3 regions of the Rossellomorea sp. NPDC071047 genome follow, and region 3 is predicted to be linked to each of the others. Evidence: riboswitches for the same ligand, from Rfam matches in the RefSeq annotation. Region 3 holds a riboswitch; each other region holds the start of a gene.
The links. Region 3 has a riboswitch for S-adenosylmethionine ahead of ACQKFO_RS13095 (homoserine dehydrogenase). Riboswitches for the same ligand answer to the same signal wherever they lie in the genome.

Region 1 (3,282 bases), on a different contig from region 3:
ATGACCGGACGCGTCACTATACCTTTACCTCCTCTCCCCACTGGGATAGTGCTTTACGGAGCTCACTATGGGTATCTGCTGCATCTGAGAGAGACTCTCCCCTTAAAACTGCTTCAATTGCTTGGATGAATGCCTTCCCCCCTCCAATTGCCCCATCTGGATGGCCATGGATGCCACCGCCTGCATTAATGACACAATCTAAACCAAAATCCTTTATCAAAAGCGGAACAAGCGCAGGGTGGATGCCTGCTGACGGTACGGGCAATGCTCGTTTTAGATGATCGTCATCCTTCGTTAACTCATGGCTGATCGACAGGACTTGATTCTTATCTAATGCGACGCTTCCGTATGGAGATGGAAATAAAGAAAAATCAGCTCCGGCCATTCTTAAGAATTTCCCTAACCATAGAGAATAACTCACACCATATGCAGGAGATGAAGCAACAGCACCTGCGAATGCAGGATGGGCCATAATAGGCAATCCGATTTCAGGGTCCTCCCTCAATTCCTGGAGAACATCCAGTCCGTAAGAGAATACATTGAATAAAAGGGCATGGGCTCCAAGCTCACGTGCTTTTCTTGCTTTATCACGTAATTCTGAAGTCCTTCCTGTCAGGTTTACAGCATACAATGTTTTCTTACCTGTCTCTTCATACAGCTCGTGTAATACTCTTTTCCCTATACTGATCCTCTCAGCGAAAGGTGTCAGTGAATTATCAAAAAGAATCTCATCGTCTTTTACTACATCGACTCCCCCGAGAGCCTGTGCCCTTAATTGAGTTTCAAGGTAAGTAAGATCCCTGCCGATTACGCCTTTAAAGATGCTCATTAACAGGGGTCTGTCTTGTGCACCCGTTAGCTCCCTGATTCCTTCTATTCCAAACCGTGGTCCAGGATAGGCTTTTTTCAAGTCACTGGAAAACTCTATATCTACTAATTTCACTTCACCATCCAGGGAAAGCTTCCCGAATACCGTAGTGAGGATGGCCGGAATATCATTGGAATAATTATGACCGGGATAGCCGATCTGCACTTCACCCCGGGAGCCGCCTTCCTCTTCCCACTCCTTCACGGAAACGACTCTCCCCTTGTACTTCCGCAATTGATCCTGTTCCAGGAGAGGTAAGTCCGTCCATGAACCGACCGTCAATCCCAGGGCGATCCCTTCTGCCTTTTTCTCGAATGAACCACTCTTTCCCTTTATTTCATATGTGGCTATCACTTCACTCATTGTTGTCCTGCCTCCTTTTTAATTATGCTATTTTTAGCCGCAAGTTGATTTCATACGCCTGGGCAAACAAAAAAACCTCTTCCAAATAAGAAGAGGTTTGATAAAGTCACTCTTTCTTATCTGTCAGCTTTATTGCTGCAAGAATTAGCACCGTGCTTGAATAAGTCGGTTGCCGGGCTTCATAGGGCTGGTCCCTCCGCCTGCTCTTGATAAGAATTTCATTATTCATTATTTCAGTTGGATTATTGCACCAATTTCAAATTCTGTCAATCCCTTTTGTTGAATAATTCTAAATTTTCTATACGTGAAATCGCTTCTTTTATCCGCTCGTTTGTGGTTAATAGTCCTACACGTACATACCCTTCTCCGAATTCTCCAAAGCCTACACCCGGGGCTACAGCGACTTTGATTTTTTCAAGTAAATAAGTAGAGAACTCTACAGAGCTGAATCCATCAGGTACTTTTAACCAGGCGAAGAAGGAACCTTGTGGAGCTTTTACATCCCACCCTATATCCTGAAGTCCGGAGATTAATAGTTTTCTCCTTTCTTCGTATGTTGAAACCAGAGAATCTACACATTCCTGGGAACTTAAAAGGGCAGTGGCAGCCGCTTCTTGAATAGCACCGAACAGACTCACATATAAGTGATCTTGCAGGAGGTTGATCGCTTCTATGACACTCTTATTCCCTACTGCAAACCCCACTCTCCAGCCAGCCATATTATACGTTTTCGATAATGTATAAATCTCGATCCCCACATCCTTTGCTCCATCTGTTTCCAAGAAGCTTATGGGCTTATTTCCATCAAACCCAATAGCTCCATAGGCAAAATCATGTACAACACATATATCATGCTGATTGGCAAGAGTGACTGTTTCTTCAAAGAATGATTCTGTGGCGATCGCTCCAGTAGGGTTATTAGGGTAGTTCAGAAACATTAGCTTCGCATTTTCCAGCTCATTACGGGAGTGTTCACTATAATCAGGCAGAAAGCCATTCTCCTCTCGCAGAGGCATTTTAATCATACGAGCTTCTGCCAATGCTACCCCTGATAAATAATCGGGATAACCGGGATCGGGCACCAATACCCCATCACCAGGATTCAATAAACATTGAGGGATTTCAACTAACCCGGCCTTTCCTCCGAACAGAACGGCTACCTCTGTTTCCGGATCTAATTCCACATCATATTCACGCAGGTAGAATGCAGCAATCGCCTCTTTAAAGGACGGTAAGCCGCGAAATGGAGGATACTTATGATTGGACGGGGAAGCTGCTGCTTCTGTCAGTTTCTCCACAATATGTGGAGGAGTCGGTTGATCCGGATTTCCCTGTCCCAAATTAATGACATCATGTCCCTCTTTGACAACAGCATTCACTGTTTTTGCCAGGGATGCGAAAAATTGTTCAGGTAATAAATCTAATCGTTTTGCCTTTCCAAAGGTTTTCATACACTCACCCACTACATTTTTTTGAAAATTAATTACTTTCAAATTCTAGTCACAAATGATATAACGGGAAATAAAGAATGTAAAGGAATAAATTCCAAAAAGTCATTAATGAGGTGAAAGAAATGATTCAAAAGTTAGGTCTTGCACAAATCGATATTGTGTTCGGACATCCCGAAGAAAACAAGAAAAAAGTAGAACGATGGGTTAAAAAAGCTAGTGAAGAAGGCTGTGATACAGTTGTGCTCCCTGAGCTTTGGACGACTGGATATGACCTTACAAGAATGGATGAAATCGCTGATGACGGAGCAAAGGATTCAACCTCCTTCCTGTCTGCCTTGTCAAATAAATATTCCATTCACATTGTAGGTGGTTCTGTTGCAGAGAAAACGCAGGATGGGGTGTCCAATACCCTTCTAGTTACGAATTCAAAAGGCGAGTTGGTGAAAAAGTATTCGAAGCTTCACTTGTTTAAGCTGATGGATGAACATCATTATTTACTTCCTGGTCATGAGGATGGCATCTTCACGCTTCAAGACACAAAAATGGGGGGATTGATTTGTTACGACATCCGTTTCCCGGAATGGTTCAGAAAACAAGTTC
Region 2 (3,282 bases), on a different contig from region 3:
AAAACAAGAATCGCCCTGGTAGGGAAATATGTTGAGCTTCAGGATGCGTATATCTCAGTAGTGGAAGCCCTTCGTCATGCCGGTTATCATTTCGATAGCGACATCGAGGTAAGATGGTTGAACTCTGAGCTGATCGACAGCGCAAACGTAGCAGAAAAACTGGCAGATGTAGATGGAATCCTTGTACCAGGCGGTTTCGGTGACCGTGGAGTAGAGGGGAAAATCGCTGCCACTCAATATGCCCGTGAAAACAAGGTACCTTTCCTTGGAATCTGCCTTGGAATGCAGCTGGCATCTGTAGAATATGCGCGTAATGTACTTGGTTTGGAAGGAGCTCACTCAGCAGAGTTGAACCCTGAAACGCCATACCCTGTCATCGACCTTTTACCGGAACAAAAGGACATCGAAGATCTTGGTGGAACACTGCGCCTAGGACTATACCCATGTAAGCTGACAAAAGGTTCAAAAGCCTATACAGCCTACGATGGAGAAGTGGTTTACGAGCGCCACCGCCACCGCTTCGAATTCAACAATCACTACCGTGAGCAAATGGAAAAAGCCGGCTTCATCTTCTCAGGCACAAGCCCTGATGGCCGTCTTGTAGAAATCATTGAGCTAAGCGACCACCCATGGTTCGTCGCATCTCAATTCCACCCTGAATTCACATCACGCCCGACACGTCCACAGCCTCTATTCAGAGACTTCGTGGAAGCGTCACTTGCGTATGGTGAGAAATAAGATTTGATTTTGGAACTGCTCTCCCTGGTTTGGGAGGGCGGTTTTTTTATTTTATATGGTGCAGGTGTCCGATTTTTAAGGGGGATATGAATTTATCGACCGTTATTGAGATTTATCAACCGTCAATCCGAAATATCGACCGTTATTCAATTTTATAAACCGTATTTTCAATATATCAACCTAATTTTCAGGATATCGACCGTTCTACAATAAACGACAAATTTCGTGAATCTCCTCTTTATTCCTGTCTAGAAAATTTTCCTAAAAAGAATATTGACAATATTCCCACATATCGTTAATATATCGTTTATAGCGCATGCGAACTATATCAAATTTCATATTCTCTTATAAAGAGTTGGCAGAGGGACTGGCCCGATGACGCCCGGCAACCTACCGTTTAAGCGGAAAGGTGCTAAAACCTGCAGGAAGAATTTCCTGAGTGATAAGAGTACGTTTATTTATACATAAACCTCTTTTCTCTTGGGAAAAGGGGTTTTTTATTTGCAAAGACTGTTTTCGTAAACTTAGTTGCTTTTAAAGGGAAAGTGCTGGTTGATTTCAGGGCTCCAGGCGCTCGCTTTCCGCGGGGCGTGAGTTGAGCCTCCTCGGGCTTTGCCCTGTGGGGTCTCAACTTTCCCGCTATACCCGCAGGAGTCGAGCACCTTCCGCTCCAATCAACTCTAAGCATGAGTCATGAAAAATAGACAAATATAAATACCTACAAGACAGAAAAACTGCATTTTTCAGATGTACGGAGGTCGATAATAGCTTTTAAAGTAGAGATGCTTTTTAGATTTCTCTGTCCTACTGAGCTCTGTCTCACCATCCAGCACATACTGGTTGACAGAGCCTTTGCAGATCCCGGTTTTAAAACAACAACTATCTTTATGAAAAGAGTATTAAAAAAAATTGAGGCAAATCACCTCGGGAGGAGAAAAGAACGATGAAAAAAGCAGCATCAATACTCGTATTACTCGCACTTATTCTCAGTTTAGTGGCTTGTCAGCCAAAGGTTTCCCAGGAGGCGGACGCAGACAGTGGAGATAAGAAGGAAGCAACTTCCGATCATCCGTTAGCCAATAAAAAGATCGCACTTATTATGCAAATCAATTTAGGGACTTTTTCCGCTCAATACATAGAAGGTGTCAAAGAGCAGGTGGAAAAGTTTGGAGGAAAGGTTCAAGTATTTACGTCTGAAGGAGACCTGGCAAAAATGTCTTCCAACCTGGATGCGGCCATCAATCAAAAGTTTGATGGGATCCTCATCGATCATGGAACGAAGGAAGCGCTGCAATCAGGGGTGGAAAAGGCGAAGGAACAAAACATTCCGGTTGTCGTGTTTGATGCGGATGTTGCTTCAGAAGAGGTGACCGTGCTCGAGCAGGGGGACCAACAAATGGCTGAACAAACCTTGACGAAGCTTTCAGATGAGATTGGCGGCAAGGGGGAGATCGTGAAGATTTGGGTTGCAGGATTTGCCCCGATGGAAAGACGCCAAGTGGCCTATCAGCAATTTTTAGAAAAAAATCCTGATATTAAAGAGGTGGCGGCCTTTGGAGCGGCTACTCAGAATACAGCACTGGATACACAGGCACAAATGGAGGCGATTCTGAAACAGTATCCGAACAAAGGGGACATCGATGCTGTCTGGGCAGCCTGGGATGAATTTGCAAAAGGTGCCGTCCGGGCAATCGAAGCAGCAGGGAGAGACGAAATAAAAGTCTATGGAATCGACATGAGTGATGAAGACCTGCAAATCATTCAAAAAGATGGAAGCCCGTGGGTTGCTTCAGCAGCAGTTGACCCGAAAGATATCGGCCGCGTGCAGGTCCGTTTCTTATATCAGAAGCTGGGTGGCCAAGAAACGCCTGAAAAAGTAAAGCTTGAGCCGGTCTTTATTGAAAAGGAAGCATTGCCTGAAGAAACGATCACGACCGATCAATTACACGAGCATGTAGATGGCTGGGGAGCAAGTGAGCAAGGCTATACAGATGAATTGAAAAACCTTGAAGGATCGTTCACAGAGTAGAAAGGAGTTAGAAACGATGACGTCTCCACTGTTAGAAATGATTGATATCAATAAAACCTTCTCAGGAGTGAAAGCCCTAAAGGCTGCAAGCTTCGATGTGAAAGAGGGAGAGGTTCATGCTGTGTTGGGGGCGAATGGCGCAGGGAAAAGCACGATAATGAAGATTTTATCAGGAGCCTATGTACAGGACAGCGGAGACATCATCCTTCACTCCGAAAAAAGAGACTATCAATCTCCGAAAGAAGCGAAGGAGCATGGCATCCATTGCGTATACCAGGAAGTGGACACGGCCATTGTCCCGGAACTTTCTGTAGCGGAAAATATCGTCCTTGATCAGTTCTCACAAAAAGGCTCCTTCTTTATTACCAAAAAGTCATTAAAGAATGAAGCGTGGGTGGCACTTAGACGAATTGGGGCAGAAGCGATACCCCTCTGGCAGCCGGCGTCACACTTAAGTCTCGCTGAAAAGCAGCTGGTGCTCATTGCCAGGAGCCTGCTTCAAAAAGCGAAAGTAT
Region 3 (3,282 bases):
TTCCCTTAGGTTTTCAGTGAGACGTGCCAGCTTATGAACCTCTTGAAGAAGAAAGGTTTTATCTAATTCGTATATGACCTCCCTTTCAATATGATCAATGGTATTACAGGCAAATTCCCATATGTCCTTGTGTTTGGATGGCTGGATGGATTCGGCAATGAGTGCCAGTGCCCGCACAATGTCAGTAATGATTAAATGATTGTCTTTGGCATAATGTCGAATATAGCCAAACCCGCGGTACAAGTAATAATCAAATGCTTCGGACTGGAGAATAACCCGGACTCTTCCCTCCCGGTCGATCAAATAAGGAGTGAAGGATAAGTGATCCTCCACCGTCAGCATAAGGTCAGCCATCTGATCAATCGTATTAGAGGCCGTTTTTGGATCATCATTCCCGAGTGCTTTGATCGCCACTTCAGCCAGCTTGTGAATCCCCATTTGCAGGTCCTGGATTTCGGTCTCTTTATGCCCCATTTCAATGAAAGTGAGATAGAAACCATCCGAAATATCGTTGGTCTCAGGTCCCCAAATACTCATGATTTTATTGCCGGCCAATATATAATCTCCGACTTTGTAATGAAGCTGAATGATGAGGTTATCCTGCATAGCCCGTTCGATTATTCCATGGAAATCGATTAACTGAATATAGCCTGATTCCCTTGCCTGTAAGTGAATGATGTTCTCCTTCTCATTCTCCATAAGGTCGCCATTTTCTGTTGTTCGATGGGTTTCTAAATCATTTTTTAACGTCTGATTGATCATCACTTCAGATACCTGCTTCATATTGTACGTAATATTGTGCACCTGCATCCAGGTGGAAGCATGGTTAATGAAGAAGATAAATGTGACAGCAGTAAGGAATGCAAGTCCGATTGTCATGATCGGCGCAGCAACGAACAGTTCCTCCTTTGAGTCTCCGATAAAAAGAAAGAGGAGCAGTACATATACAAAACTGCCATTAAAGATACCAAGGGCATGCTGTGTTTGTTTGTCCGAAATGAAGTCCAGGAGCATCCTGGGGGAAAATTGACCACTGAACATAGTGAGTACAACAAGCAGTGAATTCAAGGTGAAAGCACTGAGCGTCAGGATAGCCCCGATGAGTGTACTGACAAGCATGCGTGTAACAGATGCATCCATACTTAAGAAATCGGATGTATACTGAGAGATGTCGGCATACAGATCTATATAGAGGGTGAGTGCTACAAGCAGTATGGAAAAACAAATATAAAAGAACGGCATATACCATATGGTCAACCGAATCTCACGCATTCTCTGTCGTTTGGACATAACCATATATTTTCTGATGGATAAGGGGAGCATTTTTTTCAACATAATTGATCTGTTTCCTTTCAATAAAGGGATATGGATTAGTTTTCCCTGCCAGAACATGTTAAAACGTCTCTTTGCAAAATAGATTTATAGGTTCTTAGACGATGCTGAATTTCAAGTAAACCGATCGGAAATATAATCGTCTATGATATTTGAAAGAATTTTTTAAAAATACTAAAAATAGTATTGACGAGGGAATAAATCCCCTTTATAATCCAATTCATACTCAAATAGCAAGTAATACCAAAACGAAACATTATATCTCTTATCAAGAGCGGCGGAGGGATAGGCCCGATGAAGCCCGGCAACCTGCAGGATCAGACTGCAAAGGTGCCAATTCCTACAGATTCGATAGGATCTGGAAGATAAGGGGAGGAGCATGCTCATTTAGCCCTCTTCTTAAAAGAAGAGGGCTTTTCTGTATACCTTTTTCTTTTCCGCTCGCATTCCTCAAGTGGATCTTCAACTGTAATGAAATATTCTTGCGTATCAAGTGGAAAATCGATAAAAGGAGGCTGAATGATGTCAGCGATTAATGTGGCACTTCTGGGGTTCGGAACAGTAGGGCAAGGGGTCTGTGAAGCAATCGATACTCATCAGGACAGATTGAAAGAAGTACTGGGTAAAGAGGTGAAGGTAAAGGCAATCCTTATTAAAGATCCCACAAAGGAGCGAAGGATTGAATCATCCATCAACGTCACAACGGATTTCCAAGAAATCCTGGATATCACGGACCTGCACGTTATCTTTGAAGCGATCGTGGGGGAAGAACCGAGCTATACGTATTTAACACAAGCCATTGAGAAGGGGATTCATATTGTCACGGCCAATAAAGCGATGTTTGCCAAATATGGTCCTGAGCTATTGGAGAAGGCGAAAAGGAAGGGAGTATCGGTCGGATTTGAAGCGACGACAGCCGGAGGGATTCCTGTGATCGGCAGTATCAGGCAGCTTCTGAAGGTGAATGAGATCAGACAAATTCAAGGGATTCTGAATGGGACGTCCAACTTCATATTATCTCAAATGAGAAAAAGAGGTCTTGCCTTTGATACAGCCTTAAAGATTTCTCAGGAGAAAGGATACGCAGAAGCCGACCCGACAAATGACATCGAAGGACATGATGCATTCTATAAATTGCTTATTTTAAGTCAAACGGCCTTTGGCAGACAGCCCGATTGGAAAAATATTCGACGAAAGGGGATTTCCCATCTGACTGCAGAATGGCTCCAGGCAGCGGAATCCTTTCGACTACGGTTTAAGCATGTAGGTTCTCTCCGGCGGGATTCCATCGATCATATCAAAGGAGAAGTAGAGCCTATCCTTGTCCATCATACCCATCCTTTTTACGGAGTGGAGGATGTGGAAAATGCCATATCCCTAAAGGGTAGTCTTGTAGGAAGGATCACCCTGCTTGGTCCAGGCGCTGGAAAATTGCCTACGGGAAGCGCCATGGTAGAGGATTTTCTGTCGTTGATAGAGAGAAAGTATACAGACTCTGCCGAAAGTACCGTGAATACGGGAGAGGTCCTTGATGAGAGCAGCCACCAGTGGGTCTTAAGAATCCGTGAAAATGATGAGTATCAAAACTGGATCCCGTCGTTCATATTAAAGGATCGTATTCAACTGGGCGATTACTTGTACGTATTTGTTGAAGGAAGGAAAGAGACACTGGAATCGCTCCTTGGGACACACGACCATATCCAAGCTGTTCCTATTTTAAAAGAAATTCCGTTGGAAAATGAAGTGAAAACTGGCGTTGGAGTTTCTTAGAAGTAATCTTTAATAAATAAGATCTGATGGAAAGTAGGGGTAGCATTGAGTATGATCGTTCAGAAGTTTGGTGGAACCTCTGTTGGTTCTACAGATCGAATCAAGCGCATGGTCTTTCATGTCATGAAAGAAAGAGAAAGAGGTCATGATGTAGTCGTAGTGGTATCAGCTATGAACAAA

Region 1: it holds a riboswitch for S-adenosylmethionine, as region 3 does, so the genes downstream of both, ACQKFO_RS18410 (2,3-diketo-5-methylthiopentyl-1-phosphate enolase) here and ACQKFO_RS13095 (homoserine dehydrogenase) in region 3, are expected to answer to the same signal.
Region 2: it holds a riboswitch for S-adenosylmethionine, as region 3 does, so the genes downstream of both, ACQKFO_RS15665 (sugar ABC transporter substrate-binding protein) here and ACQKFO_RS13095 (homoserine dehydrogenase) in region 3, are expected to answer to the same signal.

Annotation. Positions count from the first base shown of each region.
Region 1 covers NZ_JBNNJT010000005.1:361,432-364,713, reverse strand. The annotation lists gene ACQKFO_RS18415 (2-hydroxy-3-keto-5-methylthiopentenyl-1-phosphate phosphatase) at 1-17, opposite strand, end outside; gene ACQKFO_RS18410 (2,3-diketo-5-methylthiopentyl-1-phosphate enolase) at 17-1,231, opposite strand; SAM riboswitch class I at 1,345-1,447, opposite strand; gene ACQKFO_RS18405 (pyridoxal phosphate-dependent aminotransferase) at 1,498-2,682, opposite strand; gene ACQKFO_RS18400 (carbon-nitrogen family hydrolase) at 2,805-3,282, shown strand, end outside.
Region 2 covers NZ_JBNNJT010000004.1:285,996-289,277, reverse strand. The annotation lists gene ACQKFO_RS15670 (CTP synthase) at 1-738, shown strand, start outside; SAM riboswitch class I at 1,081-1,187, shown strand; gene ACQKFO_RS15665 (sugar ABC transporter substrate-binding protein) at 1,682-2,767, shown strand; gene ACQKFO_RS15660 (sugar ABC transporter ATP-binding protein) at 2,784-3,282, shown strand, end outside.
Region 3 covers NZ_JBNNJT010000003.1:202,908-206,189, reverse strand. The annotation lists gene ACQKFO_RS13100 (DUF2254 domain-containing protein) at 1-1,335, opposite strand, end outside; SAM riboswitch class I at 1,595-1,704, shown strand; gene ACQKFO_RS13095 (homoserine dehydrogenase) at 1,855-3,102, shown strand; gene ACQKFO_RS13090 (aspartate kinase) at 3,148-3,282, shown strand, end outside.